DNA from 3 places in the Paenibacillus sp. FSL R5-0749 genome. Region 3 is predicted to be linked to each of the others. Evidence: predicted binding sites of a transcription regulator. Region 3 holds the regulator's gene; each other region holds the start of a gene.
The links. Region 3 encodes Rex, which represses fermentation and respiration genes when NADH is low (regulators of the CRP and FNR family bind a similar motif). Its sites were predicted from a motif close to TTGTGAAATATTTCACAA; they were not measured.
Positions count from the first base shown of each region.

Region 1: MKY85_RS27630 (formate/nitrite transporter family protein) is a predicted target of Rex. The motif match lies at 1,455-1,472, and genes of this name have one in related genera.
Region 2: nirB (nitrite reductase large subunit NirB) is a predicted target of Rex. The motif match lies at 2,649-2,666, and genes of this name have one in related genera.

Region 1 is NZ_CP152005.1:6,180,360-6,187,454, forward strand. Features, by position in the region: gene MKY85_RS27625 (molybdopterin oxidoreductase family protein) at 1-55, opposite strand, end outside; gene MKY85_RS27630 (formate/nitrite transporter family protein) at 496-1,347, opposite strand; gene MKY85_RS27635 (S-layer homology domain-containing protein) at 1,730-7,095, shown strand, end outside.
Region 2 is NZ_CP152005.1:4,818,025-4,825,119, reverse strand. Features, by position in the region: gene nirD (nitrite reductase small subunit NirD) at 1-71, opposite strand, end outside; gene nirB (nitrite reductase large subunit NirB) at 130-2,559, opposite strand; gene MKY85_RS21565 (metal-dependent hydrolase) at 2,836-3,543, shown strand; gene MKY85_RS21560 (hypothetical protein) at 3,784-4,107, opposite strand; gene MKY85_RS21555 (M42 family metallopeptidase) at 4,287-5,360, opposite strand; gene spoVAC (stage V sporulation protein AC) at 6,055-6,507, shown strand; gene spoVAD (stage V sporulation protein AD) at 6,504-7,095, shown strand, end outside.
Region 3 is NZ_CP152005.1:4,256,074-4,263,168, reverse strand. Features, by position in the region: gene MKY85_RS18870 (hypothetical protein) at 1-171, shown strand, start outside; gene dinG (ATP-dependent DNA helicase DinG) at 315-3,176, shown strand; gene MKY85_RS18860 (redox-sensing transcriptional repressor Rex) at 3,396-4,049, shown strand; gene MKY85_RS18855 (amidohydrolase) at 4,036-5,340, shown strand; gene MKY85_RS18850 (DUF5590 domain-containing protein) at 5,380-5,910, shown strand; gene MKY85_RS18845 (hypothetical protein) at 6,211-6,738, shown strand; gene MKY85_RS18840 (AAA family ATPase) at 6,731-7,095, shown strand, end outside.

The sequences.
Region 1 (7,095 bases), 1.9 Mb from region 3:
CTGGACAATCGAGCGGGCATACCGCTGCAAATACCCCATTCTCCTGATCGATCATCGTATGGCTCCCCCTCTTCAAAAGCTATCCCTATATCATATCTTCTTCGAGGTTATCACGTAAAGAGAGCAGTATTTTTTTGCTTCATATTCACCGCTATAGCGGCTTCAAAATATTTTTAAAAAAATGTTATGCCAATTGATTCAACTTCAGAATTCAGGGGTAAATTAAAAACAAGGCATTAGGCTAGTGTTTCCCCACTTCCTCCTCATGCCATATCATGGACCACTCCCGAAATTCGCCATGAACAGGTTTCGTTCCCCCGAACCTTTTCATGGCGAATTTATTTTGCGTTAAAATCGAACAAAGACACCACAAAAAAGACTCCGACCTGCTCCTTCACAGCATCTTCGCCATGAAACGGAGCAAGATCAGAATCCTCTTCACTTCTAAGTGATATGAAGCACAAGTTTCGGGTCGTGCATTGTAATGTTATTCCGCTACGCCTGCTTGCTCAACATCACTCTAGCCTCCGTCTCCACAGGCTCAATTGACGTCGCTACCTCTGGTTTCACTTTAGGCTCAGCTTGGCGCAGGTACACCACCCAATAGGCTGCAGCTACAAACAGAGCACCTCCAGTCAGATTCCCAAGCCATACCGGAATGAAATTCATTACATATTGGCCCCACGAATAATGCCCTTCGAAGATTGCCGCCGGGATAAGGAACATATTAGCCACAACGTGCTGGAATCCAATGGCCACAAACGCCATCGTTGGAAACCAAATGCCCAGTACCTTGCCACTCATCGTATCCGATGCATAAGATAGCCACACAGCCAACGCGACCAGCCAGTTACAGCCAATGCCGGAGATAAAAGCCTGCAGGAATCCGTCATGCAACTTGTGACCAGCCATATCCACCACTTTAGCCAGATATACACCCTCTCCAGTCAGACCAAGCACATGTCCAAACGCGTACGCGACAAACAAAGCTCCAACAAAGTTACCAATCGTCACTAATGTTAGATTTTTCAACATGCTACCTACGGATAACTTTCGAGCAATCGTCGCGAGCGGAACAGCCATCATGTTACCTGTCAGCAGCTCTCCACCACCTATGAGTACTAGCATCAATCCAACCGGGAACACCGCCGCACCGATCAGATTAACCAAGCTTCCCCACTCTGCCGGCGCAGATGCAATCACCCGAATATCCAGTAGAAAACCCAGCGCAATAAAAGCACCTGCCAGAAAACTAAGCACCAGTACAGAAGACACCGGATTTTGAGCCTTCTTCATGCCTGTTTGCGCCGTATATTGTGCAACCTCAAGAGGTGTTTTTGCTGCCATATCATTCATCCTCTCCTTCATTGTTCTTCGTGGAATAAAACACCTAAACTTCTTTGTTGATACGTTGAATGCCATATCTCAATTGTATATGGGTCTAGCACGAAACTTTGTGTAAATTATCACAATGTAATTTAAAAATATGCTTTAAAAGGCGTTGTTTCGTTTCAATGCGGTGGGTATAGAAACTTACATTTATATGAAGGAAATTGTTCAGAAATTGTTCAGAAATTGTTCAGAATCAATTTGTATAATAAACACACATATTTAATTAAATTTTTTGGGGAAGGGCTGGGGTCGGAATCAGTTCCATATTATACACATCATCAAATGATTTTCTGTAGATCATTTCATAGAAAATCAACTGATACTAGGAGGGTTAAACATGTTCAAACAATCTTTACGCTGGAGAACAGTTTTGATGTATGCTTTGATATTCACTCTGGTTCTCCCTAATGTCCTTCTTCCTCAAGCTCATGCCTCCACTAACGGAAATGTGAACATACTATCCGCGGTTAATAACAACGTTGATCGTAATCTGGGAAACGTCGTTTATGCTAACGGGAAATACACTGCAGTGGGTGAAAAGGGACGTATTGTTCAATCCATAGATGGATTAAATTGGGCTGTAGTGAATACAGGAGTTTCTAACGAAAAAACATCATGGAGAAGCATTGTGTATGCAAACAATGTATATGTTGCAGTAGGGGTGGAATCTACTCCTAATAAAGCAAGATTGATCGTTTCGTCTGATGGTGAGACTTGGATTGACAAATCATCGGGAATTAATGGTGACATTTTGCAAAAAGTCGTTTATATTAACGGCAATTTTTATGCTGTTGGTGGAAAATGGCATGCCAGCGACCGAGCGCAAGATGTCGGCATTATTTATTCATCTTCGGATGGAGCAACATGGACGTTATGGAGTACCATGCCAAAAATTTGGCCTTCAAACGGTACTTCTAGCTCAAACTTTTATTTAATGGATATGGCCTATATATCAGGGAAATTTGTTGTCGGTGGTAATGTATTTTCCGGTTATGCATATTCAAGTAACGGAAGTAGTTGGACGAATGGTTTTTTGAATGGTACTTCCTCGTTGGAACGATTCTCGATCTATAATGGAAAGCTATATCTTATTAAAAATTCAACGATTGGTTACTCCAGCACTGATGGAATATCGTTTGTAACTGATCCCTCTTATGACAATACAATGGGTACTGTCAAAGTCGGAGCAACACTTTATCGTTTCGGTCAGGCAGGTAAACTGGACTCATCCACGGATAACGGCGTAAATTGGACTTCGGAGCCCACAGTAACCAATATGATCATCCAATCTGCAGCTTCGAATGGAACGGGTATGGTCCTGGTGACCTCCGCTCCGAATAGCCTCGTTGTTACTGCAGACAAGTCCGAATGGAAAAAAATCACGGGAAATCTTCAGAGCATCGCTTATAACGGTAGCAAATGGGTGGTTGTCGGTGATTCACTTTATGGAAATGATACAACGGATGGAATTATACTGCATTCCACGAGCGACTGGGAGCATTTAAGTACAACCAGCCAGACACTTCCTAAGGAAGGGTTTTCCAAAGTTACTTACGGGAATAACACTTTTGTTGCCATGGGTAAAAGAATCGGGGTATCCACTGATGGTGAACATTGGATACTCAGTGATCTTCCCGCAAGTGTAACGGGTAGAGTGGTAGCGCTGACCTATGGTGCAAGTGGAGGTTTTGTTGCAGTAACGGATAAGGGCGATAGCCTGTCTTCTATTGACGGCACCTTGTGGACGAAAGGTGATAACCTGGGGAGCACCTATGGTATTAATGTGAAGTTTGTAAATGGAGATTATATTGCTTTCGGGGAAAGCGGAGTCTGGCAGGCGGACGCAAGCGGATTACATTGGGAGCCTATAGTCTCACTTAGCAATTATGATGCTCCAAAATATTACCTGTTTAGTGATGTTACCTACGCTAATGGGAAATATGTAGTCACTGGCTCCGATGAACTTGGCAACCCATTTGTCTTGGAGTCAAGCGGAGTTTTGAATAATAGTTCAACGTGGATCAGACATAGCATCGATAATGTCAACGCAGTCGATTTAAAAGCAATCGCTTACGGTGATGGCGTCTATGTAACAGCGGGGATCCTATATGGAAGTACAGATGAATACATTATGTATTCTTCCTCTGATCTGGTGAATTGGACACCTTATGATGAGAATACATTCGGTATAAGTGGTCAGGGACTCAACTCCGTTATTTATCATGATGGAAAGTTCTATATTGTAGGTAATGACAACGCACGGATTGTACTCGGAGATGCTGCACCGAGCAGCAACAACGCGGGTCTAACCAATGTACTTGGACAGACTGACAGTGCTCCAAGGGGCGGAGATGGAACAACATCTGGGACAGCGGTTAGCTGGACAGTTAACGTATCTGACACGACCTCAACACTGGGACTAGCCGATCTTGTACTGGCAGACAATCAAGCCAAGATTGAGTTATTCAGCAACAGTGACTATACCACAGGTGCAGTTACAGGCAACTCAACAATCCCGCTCACCGCAGGTGGAGGTACCACTGCATACATTAAGGTGACGGCAGCCGATAACACAACCGTGAAATATTATGCAGTAACCATAAACCGTACAGCTACAGCTGAAACAACTCCAGTCGCTGTAATTAGCTATATAGATGAGCAATTGACAGGATTTATTCCTAATGCTGCATACTCAATCAATGGAGTTGGTGCTTCCGCGGACGGCTCAGGGCATATCGCTATCGACAATAGTTGGATGGGAACTACGCTGTCCATTGTAAAAACGGGCAATGGCATCTCAACTACAGATAGTTCAGCTCAAACATTGGTCATCCCATCTCGTCCTGCAACTCCAATTGGCATTGGCAAGACCGATGAAACATCAATCGGCGCTCAGGATGGTACAATTACGAATGTCACAGATCAGATGGAATACAAAAAAGATATCAACGGCTCATGGACAGCTATCGCCAACACAACTGTTACAGGACTGGAGCCGAGTATGTACTATGTTCGTACAAAAGCAACCTCCTCTGCATTTACATCACTGGAAACGCCAGTAACCATTGACTCGGCAGCTACTACACCAGAAGCAACACCAGCCGCTGTAATCAACTATGTGGACGAGCAATTGACTGGACTTGTGCCTAATGCAGCATACTCTATCAACGGAGCGGACGTTATTACAGATGGTTCAGGATATATCATCATAGACAACAATTGGATCGGAATCACGTTGTCCATTGTGAAAAGAGGTAATGACACCACCACAACAGACAGTTCCGCTCAAACATTGATCATTCCATCGCGTCCTGCGACTCCAACCGGAATCGACAAGACCGATGAAACCTTTGATGGAGCGAGTGATGGAACAATCACGAATATCACAGATCAAATGGAGTACAAAAAAGACGTCAACGGCGCATGGACAGCTATTGATAACACTACAATTACTAATCTCTCACCAGATCGATATTATGTGCGTACCAAAGCAACCTCTGCTGCGTTTGCATCACTGGAAACACCAGTGACCATTGGCTCGGCGTCTGCTACACCAGAAGCAACACCAGCCGCTGTTATCATCTATGCAGATGAGCAACTGACAGGACTCGTGCCTAACGCTCCATATTCCATCAACGGCGCAAGTGCCGTTGCAGATGGTTCAGGTCAGATCGCGATAAACAACAGCTGGATCGGTACCACGTTGTCTATCGTACAAACAGGTAACGGCACAACAACTACAGATAGCTCAGCTCAAACATTGGTGATTCCATCGCGTCCTGCGGCTCCAACAGATATCGGCAAGACCGATCAAACATTGAGCGGTGCTCATGATGGAACCCTTACGAGTGTAACCGATCAAATGGAATACAAAAAAGACATCAACGGCGCATGGACAGCTATCGCTAACACAACTGTTACAGGATTGGAGCCAAGTACGTATTATGTTCGTACCAAAGCAACCTCTTCTACGTTTGCATCATCAGAAACACCAGTAACTGTAGGTTCCAGTGCATCAATCCCTGCTGCACCGAATGTCACTGCGGATGACCAGAACAACACCATTATCGGGTTGGACACTTCCATGGAATATCAAGTTGATAATGGAGCCTATATCTTGTTTAACGGAAGTAATGCCCCTGACCTCAGCGGTGAACATACAGTTAAGGTGCGAGTAGCTGCAAACCGATCTGTTCCAGCCGGAACGGAAACATCACTTGAGTTCACTGCGAATCTTGCGACCGACCTGATCGTGGTCGCTGTTGATCCTAGCGGGTTAACAAATAACGGCAAAACACTCATTACAGTAACTCCTGCAATTCAGGTTAATGGACACCGCTTTGTTTACAAAAATTTTGGTAGCGGAAATATCAACGTTCCATCTATTGGTGATGTAGCTACAGGCTACGAAAACTGGCCGAACAATGGTTTAATCAACGCAGCAAACGGAGATAAAATCGCTATAGCTGAGGTAGATATCGAAGGCAAGATTGTAAGATTCGGATGGACTTCATCTGCAGTAACGAATGAGCCTGCTCCAGGGACCAGTAATCCTGATGTTCCCGTCGTCTCCCCACCTTCTGGGGGAAGCAACACCACGAATCCGAACACGAATAACGGCAACAATAGTACTAACAATGCAAGCAACGAAGATGTCATCATTATCGTCAACGGCAAAACTGAAAATGCAGGTAAGATAAAAACAACGGAAGCGAATGGTGTTAAAACCACGGTACTTGTCGTGGATCCGGCGAGGTTGCAAGCAAAGCTGGATGCAGAGGGCCCTCGGGCGATCGTCACTATTCCGGTCAAATCATACTCTAATGTCATTGTTGGCGAGTTAAACGGTCAATCAGTGAAAAGTATGGAACGTCTGTCGGCAACCCTGGTTCTCCAGACGGATCAGGCAAGTTACACGCTGCCTGCATCAGAGATTAACATTGATGCAATTGCCAAAAACCTCGGCAGTGGTCTGAAACTGGAAGATATCGTGGTTCGTATTACGATAGCCAATTCTTCGGATACCATGAATCAGATTGCATTAAATGCAGCAGCTCAAGGTGATTTTACACTCATTGCTCCACCTGTTGACTTCACCGTATCTGGAGAATACAACGGCCGAATGACTGAAATCACGAAGTTCAATGCATACGTTGAACGCAGAATTGCATTGTCCGCCGAGATTGATCCGAATAAGATTACAACCGGGATTGTTGTGGAGCCTGACGGTACAGTACGACATGTACCAACCAAGGTTGTTTTGGATCAAGGAACATTTTATGCTGAGATTAACAGTTTGACGAACAGCACGTACGGAATTGTATGGAACCCTCTGACGTTTGCAGATGTGGAGAATCACTGGGCGAAAGATGCGGTAAACGATATGGGTTCTCGTATGGTCATCCAAGGTGTCAACAATACTACATTCAATCCAGACATAGCGATTACACGGGCTGAGTTTGCAGCCATCGTCGTACGTGGATTGGGTCTCAAGCTGGGTGAAGGTCCACAACCATTCCGGGATGTCACTACGAAGGATTGGTATTCCAGTGCGGTTCAGACTGCAGCTTCCTACGAATTAATTAACGGTTTCGAGGATGGCACGTTCCGCCCGAATGACACGATTACGCGGGAACAAGCCATGACGTTAATCGCGAGAGCGATGAAGTTGACAGGTCTTGCAGACCAATACGCTGATCTGAA
Region 2 (7,095 bases), 560 kb from region 3:
CTTCCGATTCGCGGCAGGAATTCTTCAACTACTCCGGCAGGGAAGTAGGTGGCTGATTGTTTTGTCGTCATCTTAAACCACTCCTTTTATCTATTTAACGTTCTGATCGTGTTGATCATGCGGGATTGCTTATGGACGAGCCGATACTTCGATGCCGTGGAACATTTTGTTTTGGCCTTCCTCATTGCGAATCGCTTTTTGCCAAGGTTCTTCTACATGTTCAAGTGCGAATTCAATCCGCTCCATCAATGCTTTACGTTCTTCGAGATTATCGACGACAACCGAACGAATATGCTCCAGACCCATGCGTTCCACCCACTCCGAAGTCCGTTCCAGATAGTTACCTGTCTCGCGGTAATATTGCATGATAGCTCCGCACAGTTCAATCAACTCTTCATCTGTTTTCACTTTGCATAGGGAATCAGCCAGTCTTGCTTTAATACCGCCGTTACCACCGATGAATATTTCCCAGCCGCCGTCGTTACCAACGATACCAATATCTTTGGTACATGCCTCTGCACAGTTCCGTGGACAGCCATTGACAGCGTATTTGAACTTGGCAGGCAGATCCAGACGTTCGAATTTCCGTTCAATGCGAGCACCCATCGCCATGGAATCCTGTGTACCGAATCGGCAGAATTGGGAGCCGACACATGTTTTGACCGTGCGCAGCGATTTGGCGTATGCATAACCTGAAGGCATATCCAGTTCAGCCCAGACTTTGGTCAGATCTTCTTTTTTGACACCAATCAAGTCGAGACGCTGACCCCCGGTAACTTTAACTGCTTTCACATCATATTTGACTGAAACGTCAGCAATGCGTTTGAGATCCGCTGGTGTAGTCACCCCGCCATACATCCGCGGTACGACCGTATACGTTCCATCCTTTTGAATATTGGCGTTCATGCGTTCGTTGACAAAACGGGATTCCTTCTCGTCTTCATGCGTGTCCGGTGCAATCATGCCAAGATAATAGTTGATTGCCGGGCGACATTTGGAACAACCTTCAGGCTGACTCCATCCGAGTACATTCATGACTTCTTTGGTCGTTTGTAATCCCTTTGCACGAATCTCGGCTACAATCTCATCCCGTCCCATGGAAGTACATCCACATATGCCTTGTTTGGCTCCACTGCTGAAGTTATCACCAAGTACATATTGCAGAATCTGTTCCACAACCGGTTTACATCCACCGCAAGAGCGTGTTGCACCCGTACAGGCTTTGATTTCATCTACAGTAGTGAGGCCCTGGTTGGTAATGACATCAACAATCGTTCCTTTAGTGACCCCGTTACATCCGCAGACGATTTCGTCTTCCGGCATCGTTTCAACAGAGGTTGTTTTCTTATGACCGCCGCAGCCTGTACCCATGAGTGAGCTATACAGTTCTTCAGTCATTTCAGTCTGATGTTTAATTAACTTCTGCAATTCGGCAGAATCCGTAATGTCACCGAATAGAACAGCACCAACCATTTTATTATCGCGGAGCAGAATTTTTTTGTAGGTCCGTTTCCAGTCGTCTTTATGCGAAATGACGGTGTGCTCCGGACTGTCGATGAATTCACCAGTTGAAAAGACGTCCACACCCGAAATTTTCAATTTCGTTGATACTACAGAGCCTTCATACGGAGCGGTCTCCACACCGCAGATATGTTTCGCGAGAATCATGCCTTGCTCGAACAATGGGGCAACGAGGCCGTAACATACCCCTCTGTGCTCTGTACATTCCCCAACCGAATAGACATTCTCAAGTGAAGTCTGCATGTAGTCATTCACAACAATACCCCGGTTCACTTCCATACCGCTTTCACGGGCTACAGCTGTATTCGGTTTGATCCCTACAGCCATGACCACAAAGTCAACATTCAGCACGGAATCATCGGCAAAACGAATGCCTTCAACCCGTTCACCGCCAAGCAGTTCGGAAGTCTGTGCGCCCATTTTGAACCGAATTCCTTGACGTTCCAGTTCGGCCTTCAACATGGCTGAAGCTTGCGGATCAAGCTGACGCTCCATCAGATCTTCCATCAGATGTACTACGGTAACCTCCATGCCAAGTTGTACCAGACCTTTGGCCGCTTCAAGACCCAGCAGTCCGCCCCCGATCACGGCCGCTCGTTTGTACTGTTTAGCAGCGTCGAGCATGACGTTACAATCGGCGATATCACGGAAACCAACGACACCTTCTTTGTCATGCCCCGGTACGGGGAGAATGAAGGAGTTGGAGCCTGTTGCAATGATAATTTTGTCATAAGGAAAGCGAGTTCCATCCTCCGTAATGACCTCAAGTGTATCCGAATCAATTCGGGCTACAGTTGTTCCAGTATGGAGTGTAATACCATAATCTTCATACCAGTGGAGATCATTCAGCACGATGTCATCCAGTGTTTTACTGCCTTCCAGTACATATGACAACATAATGCGGTTGTAGTTAGGATAGGGCTCTGTGCCAAAAACGGTAATATCAAATCGCGTAGTTAATTTCAAAATTTGTTCGACGGTACTGATTCCTGCCATACCGTTACCAATGATAACGAGTTTCTCTTTTTTTCCGTTCATGTGTGTATGCCTCCTTGAATAGACGCTGTACATTACCTGCAATTTTAGTGGTTTATATTTGAAATTATACAAGGTGTTGACGATAATTTATGTGATTTAATTCACTAATAAAGATAGAAGAGTCATAAATTTAATAGTGTGAGCCCCATCACAGAAAGTGATATTTATTTTTATATAAATAAGAAATACGAACTATTGTTCTTGTTTTGGTTTCGTTGTACTATCAAAAGTGGGCTATGTATGTTCCCTATTTCTTCGAAAGGACGTTTTTGCATCATGATGGGAAGATCCCACCTGATTATCGGGACAGGCGTTTCGCTATCTGTACTTCAGTTGGCTGGTATGCCGGTGACTGCACCCGCAGTTACGGTTGCTCTGATTGGTTCGTTATTGCCTGACATCGATGAGCCGAATTCGCTGCTGGTATCGAGAGCCTTGCCTAACAGTCTCATCAGGCTGTTACAGACCGTTCTTTTGCCGACAGCTGTGTTTGTGTACTTCTATGTTCATGCCAAACCATGGAACCTGCTGCTTGCAATTCTCATTGCACTCGTGTCATTCCTGCCTTCGCGTTCTCTTCGCAAAGTGTTGATGTTCACCATTGGACTCGGCCTGGTGTTCTACGGCCACGCATTTGCTCCGTGGAATCTGATTGCAGGCAGCCTGCTTATGCTGTGCACCACACTAACGCATAGGGGATTAACGCATACCTTGTATGGAACTGCGGTCTGGGCTGGTTTACTTTACAGCACCTCGCAACAGCAGGGGCCGGAAATCTGGGTAGCGGGAGGCACAGCGTACGCGATGCACTTGTTGGCCGATTCATTAACCAATCGTGGCATTCGTCCGTTACCACCGCTCAAGTGGCGCATACGAGCCAACCTGATGAGTACAGGAACCAAACATGGAGCCGTTGTAGAGAATGTCTGCATTGTGCTTACCCTTATTTTGGCGTGGTTTGCGTTCTCGCCATTATTTCTGTAATGATACATAAAATGCCAGTCCGGTGAATCGGATTGGCATTTTGATGTGTTCATTTTCTCCAGATGCTGCGATTTTTACTGTTAGGACTTACGAAGATCAGGTTGAAGTAGGTGAGCCAGTGAGTGTTCCGATGTCAGTAGAGCCATAAACAAATAAAACAACAAGAATAAGCACAATTAACAGTTCGGCAAACCCGGTTCCGTCAAACTCGGACATGATGTCCACCTCATTTCTTGGCGATTAGGAATTGATCCTCTGTTGAAATGCCTGTATAACATCATTCAGCGTCATATCGCCGCCGGTTTCATCCAGGAATTGTACCAGTTTGTCTGAATTGGAGGGTGTGACCTTTTGAAGTGTTTTATATTGACCAACCAATTCCACAACCAATGTAGCCTCACGAAACAACGTGACAGCATCCACTCTCAACTTTCCGCTCACCAATAGCGCTGCTACAATCAATTCGAGATTTTTTCCCTTGAGGTTTCCATTAAGGAGGGTATTAGCAGCGTTTGGTTTTTTGTTAGAACCTTTATTCGATTTTCCGTTTCTTCCCACTGCCATAACAGGTCCCCCACTGGTTGGTGTTTGGTTATTGATCTTCCATTATCGTATATCTTATGTGGCATTCTCCATAATGTTCGACCTATTAATCTAGTTGATTAAACCAAAAAAGAGACATCCCGGTCTGACGGGACATCTCTTTCAGGCATAATTATTTAAGTGTTTTCCATGTAACTGAACTACGCTTTATCAATAATGGTATTCATCGTTGTCCGATCAAGACCTTTAACGAGTTTTATAATCAATTCTTTGGCCGCATCGTAGTCATCCGTATGAATGATGGAAGAAGAGGTATGGATATAACGTGCACAGATCCCAATCACTGTTGAGGGCACACCAATGCCGCTCAGGTGAACTTGGCCTGCATCAGTACCGCCTGGTGAGATGAAATACTGCATTTTGATCTGATTCGATGAAGCCGTATCTTGAACATATTCCACCATTCCGCGATGAGTGAACATACCCGGGTCAAAAATACGAAGTAATGCTCCTTCTCCAATATGTCCAAATGACTGTTTGTCACCTGTCATATCATTCGCCGCGCTACAGTCAAGTGCGAAGAAGATATCAGGCTGAATCAGATTGGCCGCCGTACGTGCACCGCGAAGCCCCAGTTCTTCCTGAACCGTTGCACCAGCATAAAGTGTGTTTGGCAGTTTTTCCTTGTGTAACGCTTCAACCAGTTCAAGTGCAAGACCTACGCCGTAACGATTATCCCACGCTTTGGCCATGATTTTTTTCGGGTTCGCCATCGGCGTGAATTCACAGATTGGCACAATCTGCATCCCTGGATGAATGCCCCAGGATTCTGCTTCGGCACGGTTGTCTGCTCCAATATCGAGATACATGGAATTCAGATCAACAGGTTTGTTCCGCTGGGACTCGTCCAGCAAGTGTGTAGGTGTGGAACCTACAACTCCGGTAATCCGACGATCAGGTGTGATGATTTCCAATCGTTGAGAAAGTACAGCCTGACTCCACCATCCACCCAGTGGACGGAATTTGATCATACCTGTTTCGGTAATGCCCGTAGTCATGAAACCAACTTCGTCAAAGTGTCCGGCAACCATAACTTTAGGACCGGATTCCTCTCCCCGTAAAACACCAAATAGACTCCCTAGGCGATCCTGGACGAACTCATCCGTATAAGCGGAAAGCTGCTCTTTCATCCAGCCGCGAAGCTCACGTTCAAAACCGGATGCGGAGGGAAACTCCGTCAACGTGCGAAACATATCCATCGTTTTTTCATTCATGTGTCAACAACTCCTCTGTTGGTATGTATTTCAGGTCACAGTAGAACGGCTACCCGCCTGTTGTCCTTTTAGATGTAGTTCAAAATCAGACTTTTTTGAACACGCATCTGATTATGCGGAGGACTTGTTATTTAACCACTGGTCACATTACAGTATGAACCTTGCGCAAGTGATTGTCCATGTTTATGTCACGTATTTAAGGCATGTTTTGGGCGCTTGTCTTACCCATGTTTCATGATTTTATCCGCGGTAGCCGCAGACCTGGAGCTACTTCAATGAATATGAATATACAGAGGGGATGTCATCATTTTGTGAAGTTTTTATACTCAATATTTCCTTGTCTCATACAGGAAGGAGCTAACTATCCAATGAAGCCTCCGGAAGAGGGCACGGAAAAAGTACTGTTCATCGTTCTTTTTATCTTGCTCGTGATTGTTCTTCTTTATTTATAGAACGTATCTATGAGCCTTCAAATCCGGCGGATCTCCAACCTGTTTCCACCGTATGATCTTGTTGGAAACATATGCTGTCTGTCGCCGGATACATAACCTTCCGATGATTAACAAACACTGAATATAAGATTATACACATTGGCATTCAGCCGTAGCTTTGAACCATTTTGACATAGAGGAGGTCTTGCATCTTGCCAGCTCAATCTGCATCTGGAAGCGAAAAAAAAACGTCGTCCCTGTCCATGGATGAAAAGGAGTACAAAAAAGTTGCGAAAAAACATGAACCGCCTCGTCCAATCCTGAAGAACTGCCTCAAGGCATTTCTGGTTGGAGGTACCGTCTGTTTGATAGGACAGGCCATTCAAGAGGCTTTCATGGCCGGTTTCGACATGACATCGAAGGAAGCTTCCAATCCTACGGTGGCGGTCATGATTCTCATATCCGTTATTCTGACTTGTCTTGGGATATACGATAAAATGGCTCAATGGGCAGGAGCAGGAACGGCTGTGCCGGTAACCGGATTTGCCAATTCCATGTGCTCTGCTGCACTTGAACATCGTGCTGAAGGGTTGGTACTTGGGGTTGGGGCCAACATGTTCAAACTTGCTGGTTCCGTTATCGTGTTTGGTGTCGTGGCAGCATTTGTTGTAGGCATCGTGTACGCCTTTTTGGGATTTGGAGGTGGACACCTGTGAAGCGATTGGGTCGCCAAACGTGGCAATTTGAGAATCGTCCGCGAATTATCGGCAAGGCGGCAGTAGTAGGACCAGATGAAGGCAAAGGTCCCTTGTCATCAGATTTTGATTACATTTATGACAACCTTGAGATCGGTGAGAAGACGTGGGAGAAGGGAGAACGCAAACTGCTCGAACAGGCTTCCCAACTCGCTTTGATTAATGCAAACATCACCAAGGAAGAGCTACACTTTTTTGTGGGTGGAGATCTGATGAATCAGATTATCAGCAGTTCATTTTCAGCGAGAAAATTGGGTGTGCCTTACCTTGGTGTCTTCGGAGCTTGTTCAACTTCTATGGAAACGTTGGCGCTGGCATCCATGATTGTGGACTCGGGAGCTGGCGATTATGTCCTTGCAGGTACGGTCAGTCACAACTGCACGGTTGAGAAGCAATTTCGTTATCCTACGGAGTATGGCTCTCAGAAGCCGCCTTATGCGCAATATACCGTTACGGGTTCAGGGTGTGGTGTGGTGTCCCGTACGGGTGATGGTCCAGTAGTGACCAAGGCTACCATTGGTAGGATCATGGATTTGGGAATCAAAGATC
Region 3 (7,095 bases):
GCTCTGGGCTGTATTCAAGCCAAGCTTGCGAACCCGGAGGCTGCATGTTCCCTCTTTGCACAGGCCCTTCAGTATGACCCGACATTGACCGAACCGCTGTACAACATGGAAGCTTGCAGGTTGAACAGGGGAAAATTGCAATATGCTAATCAGCTGACGACCCTTCATTAAGCGGGAATTCGGCGACAAAAAAAACGGTGTTCCCTCCTTTGGCATAGCGGCGGGGACACCGCTTTTTTGTCAGTTAATTTTCAAATCCCCTTTTTTTTGCTATGCTGTAACATAGACTGGAATGGAAGGGACCGTATATTGCAATGAAATTTGCCGTATTGGATTTCGAAACAACCGGCACGCAGTCCGACGGTGAGATTATACAAGCCGGACTTGCCATCATAGATCATGACTTCAGCATAACTCAAATATATAGTTCTTATGTGAACCCTGGTGTCCCGATTCCCCCGTTTATCTCGGGGCTAACGGGTATTACCGATGAAGATGTGGCGGACGCTCCATCACTCGAAGAGATGATGATGGAGATGGTTCCGCTGCTTAACGATGTGGTGCTTGTTGGACACAACGTCGCTTTTGATTTTCACTTTTTGCAGAATGCTCTTGACCGTTGCGGTTATCTGCCGTTCACTGGCCGTATTCTGGATACCATTGATTTTCTGAAGATTACGTTCCCATCACTGGGTTCTTATCAACTCGGTTATGTGTCTTCTGAATTTGGATTTCAACATGATCGCCCTCACCAGGCCGACAGTGACGCACTGGCGACAGCCTATGTGCTGCTCAAGTGTCTGGATGAGTTAAAGGAATTACCGCTCATAACGATTCAACGGCTCAGTGACCTGTTCGCACCAGAGGACAGTGACTTGGGTTGGTTCTTGGACGGGATGCGCAGTGAGAAGGAAGCAGAGCCGATTCAGGATCTGGACGGACATACCTATTATCGGCAGCTTGCTCTTAATGTAAGTGATTGGACCGATATTGGTGCACCACGTGATGAGCGGGAAGGTAACCCCCTCGATGGTGTAAGCTTCGAACAGTTTATGGACCAGGTTCGGGAGAACCTGAAGGATACGCTGGATCATTACGAAGAGCGTGAAGCGCAGACCCAGATGTTCAGCAGTGTAAGGCAAGCCTTGGATGAAGAGAAACATCTCTTGATCGAAGCTGGAACAGGTACCGGTAAATCTCTGGGTTATCTGCTGCCAGCGATATACGAAAGTGTGAAACAAGAACAGAAAGTCATGGTCAGCACGCATACGATCAATTTGCAGGAGCAATTGAGAGAGCGAGATATTCCGATGCTGACCCAAGTGGTTCCGTTTCCGTTTAAGGCTGCTGTCTTCAAAGGACGTGGACATTACCTGTGCCTGCGCAAATTTGAACACAAAATCAATAAACGTGAATTCGCCACGCCCAAAGAGGATTATTTCACAGCCGCTCAGATGATCGTGTGGCTCACACAGACTGAAACTGGAGATGATGAGGAGCTTAACCTTAGCGGACGCGGAGGCGACTTCTGGGAGACGGTACAGAGCGAATCCGAGTCCTGTCTGGGAAGATCCTGCCCATGGTTCCGCAAATGTTTCTATCATCGCGCCAAACATGAGGCCGGGTTGTCTGATATCGTAATAACCAATCACTCCAAATTGTTTACGGATGTCAAAGCAGCACATCAGTTGTTGCCAGCCTATGAGAGTCTTGTGATCGATGAGGCCCATCATCTGGAAGATGTAGCGGGTAAACATCTTGGAATGCATATGAAATATTTCACGTTGGTTCATACCCTGACCCGTCTGTTTAAAGACAGTCGTAATGGACAACTGCCTATGCTTCGTTCGCAGTTATCCGGGCATGAAAATTCGGTGCAATGGGGCTCCATGGTAGATCAGATGTTCCCGCTAGCTGTCGAGGTTAAGGAACTGTGGGATCGTATGAGCGATGCCCTGTTCGGTCTTTTGCCTGAACGAAGTGATGCTTCACCGGGAGAGACAGGGCAATTTTCCCTGCGCCTGAAGGCATCTCAGAAACCTGCGAAATGGCAGGAGTTGCAGGATCTGGAGAACCAGATCTATGTGACTCTGGGCGATTTGGTTCGCAAAGGGGACAAATTGCTGCTTGAGGTGAAAGAGGATCAGGATGATTATCAATCGGATAGTCTGATTACGGACATTACAGGACTGCTGAAAGATCTGACCACATTGAAGGAGAATCTGCGATTCTTCATGCGTATGGATGATGCCAAAACGGTGTACTGGATGGAAGCCAGCGGTCAGTTCCGCAGTAAATCTCTTCAACTGTACGCCGTACCTGTCGATGTCAGTGCACAACTGAAGGATTTGTTCTTTGATAAAAAGAAAAGTGTTGTGCTTACATCGGCTACGCTCTCTGTAGATAAGTCATTCCAGTTCATGATTGAGCAGCTTGGCTTACAGGAAGCCTCTGAAAATAATCGGCTGTTAACGTCGATGCTGCCATCACCTTTTAATTATCGCGATCAGGCACTTCTAGTGATTCCGCGTGATTTCCCGAGTGTGAAAGGCAGTGTGGGTGATGCGCACTTTGTCAATATGCTGGTGCAATCACTCGCAGAGACCGCAATTGCCACCCGTGGACGCATGATGGTTCTGTTTACTTCATACAAGATGCTGCGCCAGGTCTATGATCCGCTGAAGGAGGCACTGTCAGGTAACGACATCTCGTTGTTGGGCCAAGGTGTGGACAGTGGAAGCCGCTCCAAGCTGACTCGCAGGTTCCAAGATGCCAAAGCTACGGTACTTCTGGGTACAAGCAGCTTCTGGGAGGGTGTAGATATCCCGGGAGAAGCCCTGACCTGTCTCGCTATTGTGCGCCTGCCTTTCCAGCCGCCGAATCATCCGTTGGTGGAAGCCAAGAGTGAATTGCTCCAGGAGCAAAAGAAAAATCCATTCATGAAACTGTCTGTGCCGCAAGCGGTCATTCGTTTCAAGCAAGGATTTGGCCGATTGGTGCGAACAGCGAAGGACAGAGGTATTGTCATTGTTTATGATACACGTGTGATCGAAGCGTACTATGGCAAATTCTTTTTATATTCATTACCTGGTCCCAAAATGGAGCATATGCTCACGGAGCAGATGGTTCCCCGAATTACCGAGTGGCTAGAAAAACCTGTTAATGAACAAGGATAATGGTTAACTTTGTTCGTTATATCATTGCATGACACTATCGTTTGGCGTTAAACTTTATTAGATATTTCCGTATCCGATTAAAGCAGTTGCACGTAAGAACTTATAACCTAAATTACAAAGAGCATTCTGTATAAAATGTCACGTCTATCTTTGAGTTTATACAGAATGCTCATCTTTTCATCTACTATTTTATCGTGGCATTGGTAAGGGGGAGCAAGAATGAAATCGGATAAAATTTCGGAAGCGGTGGTACGACGTCTGCCTGTATACTTGCGCTATTTGAACGAGTTGCATCAGCGTGAGGTGGCTACTGTTTCTTCTCAAGAGCTTGGACAGAGGCTGGATCTGAATCCGGCCCAAATTCGAAAAGACCTGGCTTACTTCGGTGATTTTGGTCGTAAAGGGATCGGGTATGATGTATCCTATTTGATCGAGAAAATTCGTCACATTCTCAAAATTGATCAGCAAATTAATGTAGCTCTGGTAGGTGCGGGTAACCTCGGACAGGCCTTGTCCAACTACAACGCATATCTGAAAGACAACATGAAGATTGTTGCTGTATTCGATGCATATGGACCGAAGATTGGTAGTCAAATCAACAGTTTGACGGTAAAACCAATGAATGAATTGACGGAAGCGGTTAAGACGGATAACATCCGCATCGGGATTATTACAGTTCCGGATACGGAAGCTCAAAATGTAGCCGATCAACTTATTGAATCGGGAATCGAAGCGATTCTTAATTTTGCACCAACCATTCTAAAAACACCGCCACATATCCGCATTCACCATGCTGACTTTACAACGGATCTGCTTAGTTTGGCCTATTACTTGGAGACTGGAAAGGACGACGAGGAAGATGACAACAAATAGATGGGTAATTCACAACGGCAAATTTGCCGTTAATGAAGGCACGACATGGAACGTGGTTCATGGATACATGGTTGTCGAGAATGACAAGATTGTGCATATTGGTGAGACATTGCCGGATGGAGACGAAAATTGTACCAAAGTGGATGGAAAAGGATTGTTCTTCCTGCCGGGTCTGATCAATACGCATGGTCATGCAGCGATGTCGTTGCTCAGAGGACACGGGGACGATCTTGCGTTACAAGTATGGTTGCAGGAAAAAATGTGGCCGATGGAAGCAAAAATGACTTCACAAGACGTATATTGGGGAACTTCGCTATCCGTGCTTGAAATGTTGAAAGGCGGAACTACAGCTTTCCTGGATATGTATGATCACATGGATCAGGTTGCCAAAGTTGTGGAACAATCCGGCGTTAGAGCAGCACTGGCACGTGGTGTAATCGGGTTGTGCTCGGAAGAAGAGCAATTGCGGAAGCTGGAGGAGTCGGCAGCGTTTGCGCGTGAGTGGAATGGACAGGCAGATGGCCGCATCACAACCGTAATCTCGCCACACGCACCATATACATGCCCTCCTGACTACATAGAGAAGCTTGTACAGGTCGCAAATGATCTTAACCTTCCTCTGCATACACATATGTCGGAAACGCTTCGTGAAGTGGAGCAGAACGTTACAGACTATGGACTGCGTCCTGTGGCACATCTGGAGAAACTGGGCTTTTTCTCCCGTCCATCCCTGGTAGCACATGCGGTGCATCTAAATGATGAAGAGATTGAAATTTTGGCCCGCCATGATGTGGCTGTATCGCATAACCCGGGAAGTAACCTGAAACTCGCTTCCGGTGTTGCGCGGGTACCTGCGTTACTGAAAGCGGGAGTTACCGTATCACTCGGAACCGACGGACCGGCAAGCAACAACAACCTGGATATGTTTGAAGAAATGAGACTGGCTGCATTGATCCACAAAGGTGTGTCTGGTGATCCGACTGCCGTGCCAGCGGGCGAAGCGTTACTACTCGGAACTTCGTATGGTGCTAAATCCATCTTCCTGAACAATACCGGAGCGCTTCAGGTAGGCATGAAGGCTGATTTCATCGCCTTGGACATTGAACAGGCACACTTCTACCCACATACAGACCTGATCTCGCATACGATCTATTCAGCCTCTGCCAAAGATGTGGAGCACGTATGGGTAGATGGGAAACAAGTGGTTAAACATGGCGAATGTCTGACGCTGGATGAAGAGCGCATTTTGCGTGAGTCTCAATTGGCATTTGATGGTTTGCTTGCTCGTTAATTGCATTGCGGAGCATCATAAGGAAAGGAAGTTCGGCTTTTGAAGAAAAAAAAGAAGTGGATATGGATTTCGCTGCTTGCACTGGTTCTGATTCTGTTTGGACTTCAGCGTTATTACGTGTATGTCACACAGGACCAGCGTAAGGAAGAAGCGCTCGCCATACAGGCAGCACAGGAGCAACTGGGCATTACATCTTATGATGAATTGCGTAAGTACATCTGGGGAGATAAAGAAGGCTCTGACAACATCTACTGGACCCTGCTCGGCAAAAACAAGGATAACCAGGATGTTATGGTCTGGGTTAAATTCGATGCAAACAATCAACCTGCTACAGGTGCTAACGCTATACACAGTGAACTGCTGCAGAATGGCATGTCCGAAGCACAGATACGCAATCGCTTTAGTTCCGAAGTTCCAGCCGGTGAGATTAAACGAATCATGCCCGGAGTTGTGAATGGAATATATGTGTGGCAAGTGTATTATAAAGACGGTACGCATAACCACTATCGGTTTTATCGTTTTAGCAATGGAGAACAGGTAGACTTGGTTTACACACTCCCGAACAGCTAGAACAAATAGAGTAACTTAGCTAGAGAATCATAGAAGTGAAAGAACCGGCAGACGGATATCCGACTGAACCGGTTCTTTGTGTTGCCTGTGAACAGTTTTGATTTAAATAGTTAAAATTAATAATTTATTCATATTTTCGCCTTCGAAATTGTATATACGATGTGATATACTCAGTTATGTACTCAAAGTTACATTCATAACAAATAAACCTGTCGAAATTCTCGCAGGAGTCAATGTGCACATATTCGTATATACCAATAGGCCAGTAAGTTAGGCCAAAATCTGGGAGGGGTAATTCACTTGAAGCTAAAAGTATTGCCTATTGCTTTAACTGCCGTCATTTCAGCCGTTGTGTTGTTTGGAGGTTGGTTTGTGTATCGTCAGGTGGCTCTGCAGAATCCGATTGAAAAGATGGTTACCCAGTACGATGGAGTCAATGACGTTCAATTAACTATTAACCGCAATGACGTACAATTGAAACTGGATCTGCAACCTGATGTTGATTTGGGCAGACTGGTACAATATATTCACAAAGAAGGACAGACCTTGATTGGAACTCGCTCATTAAAGTTGGATGTTGTAGATCATTCCAGTGAAGCACTGGAAAGCTGGTGGGGTGATGCGATGTTTACCGTAGCTCAGGCGATGGAGAACAAACAGTACACCGAGATCACACCAACATTGTCCAAGATGGCTACGAATGGAATAAAGGTAAATACAGCGATGGATGACAACAATGTATATGTTAGTCTCAGAGATGGAGATGCCAGCAAGTTTATTATTCTGCCGCGTGTGCCCGGTCAGATAGGAGTGTGGCCTAATGCCTAAGTGGACCAAAGAAATTGCCATTGGATTTGTCCCCGTGTTGATTATTTTTCTTGCTTTTACTGGTGTTAATATTGTTCCGATTCTAATTGCAGCGGTGTTTGTTGGAGCTTTGTTGTTCATGATGCAAATGCGTGGCGGGATTACCGTAGGCGCTGCACAGGAGCGTAAACGGAAGAAAAAAGGTCCTTCCAAGCTTACTTTTGAAGAAATTGGTGGTCAGGACAGTGCCAAGCAAGAATTGCGTGAAGCACTGGACTTTCTCATCAAACATGAAGAAATTCGCAAGTTCGGGATTCGCCCGTTAAAAGGGATCTTGCTGACAGGCCCTCCAGGGACAGGGAAAACGTTGATGGCCAA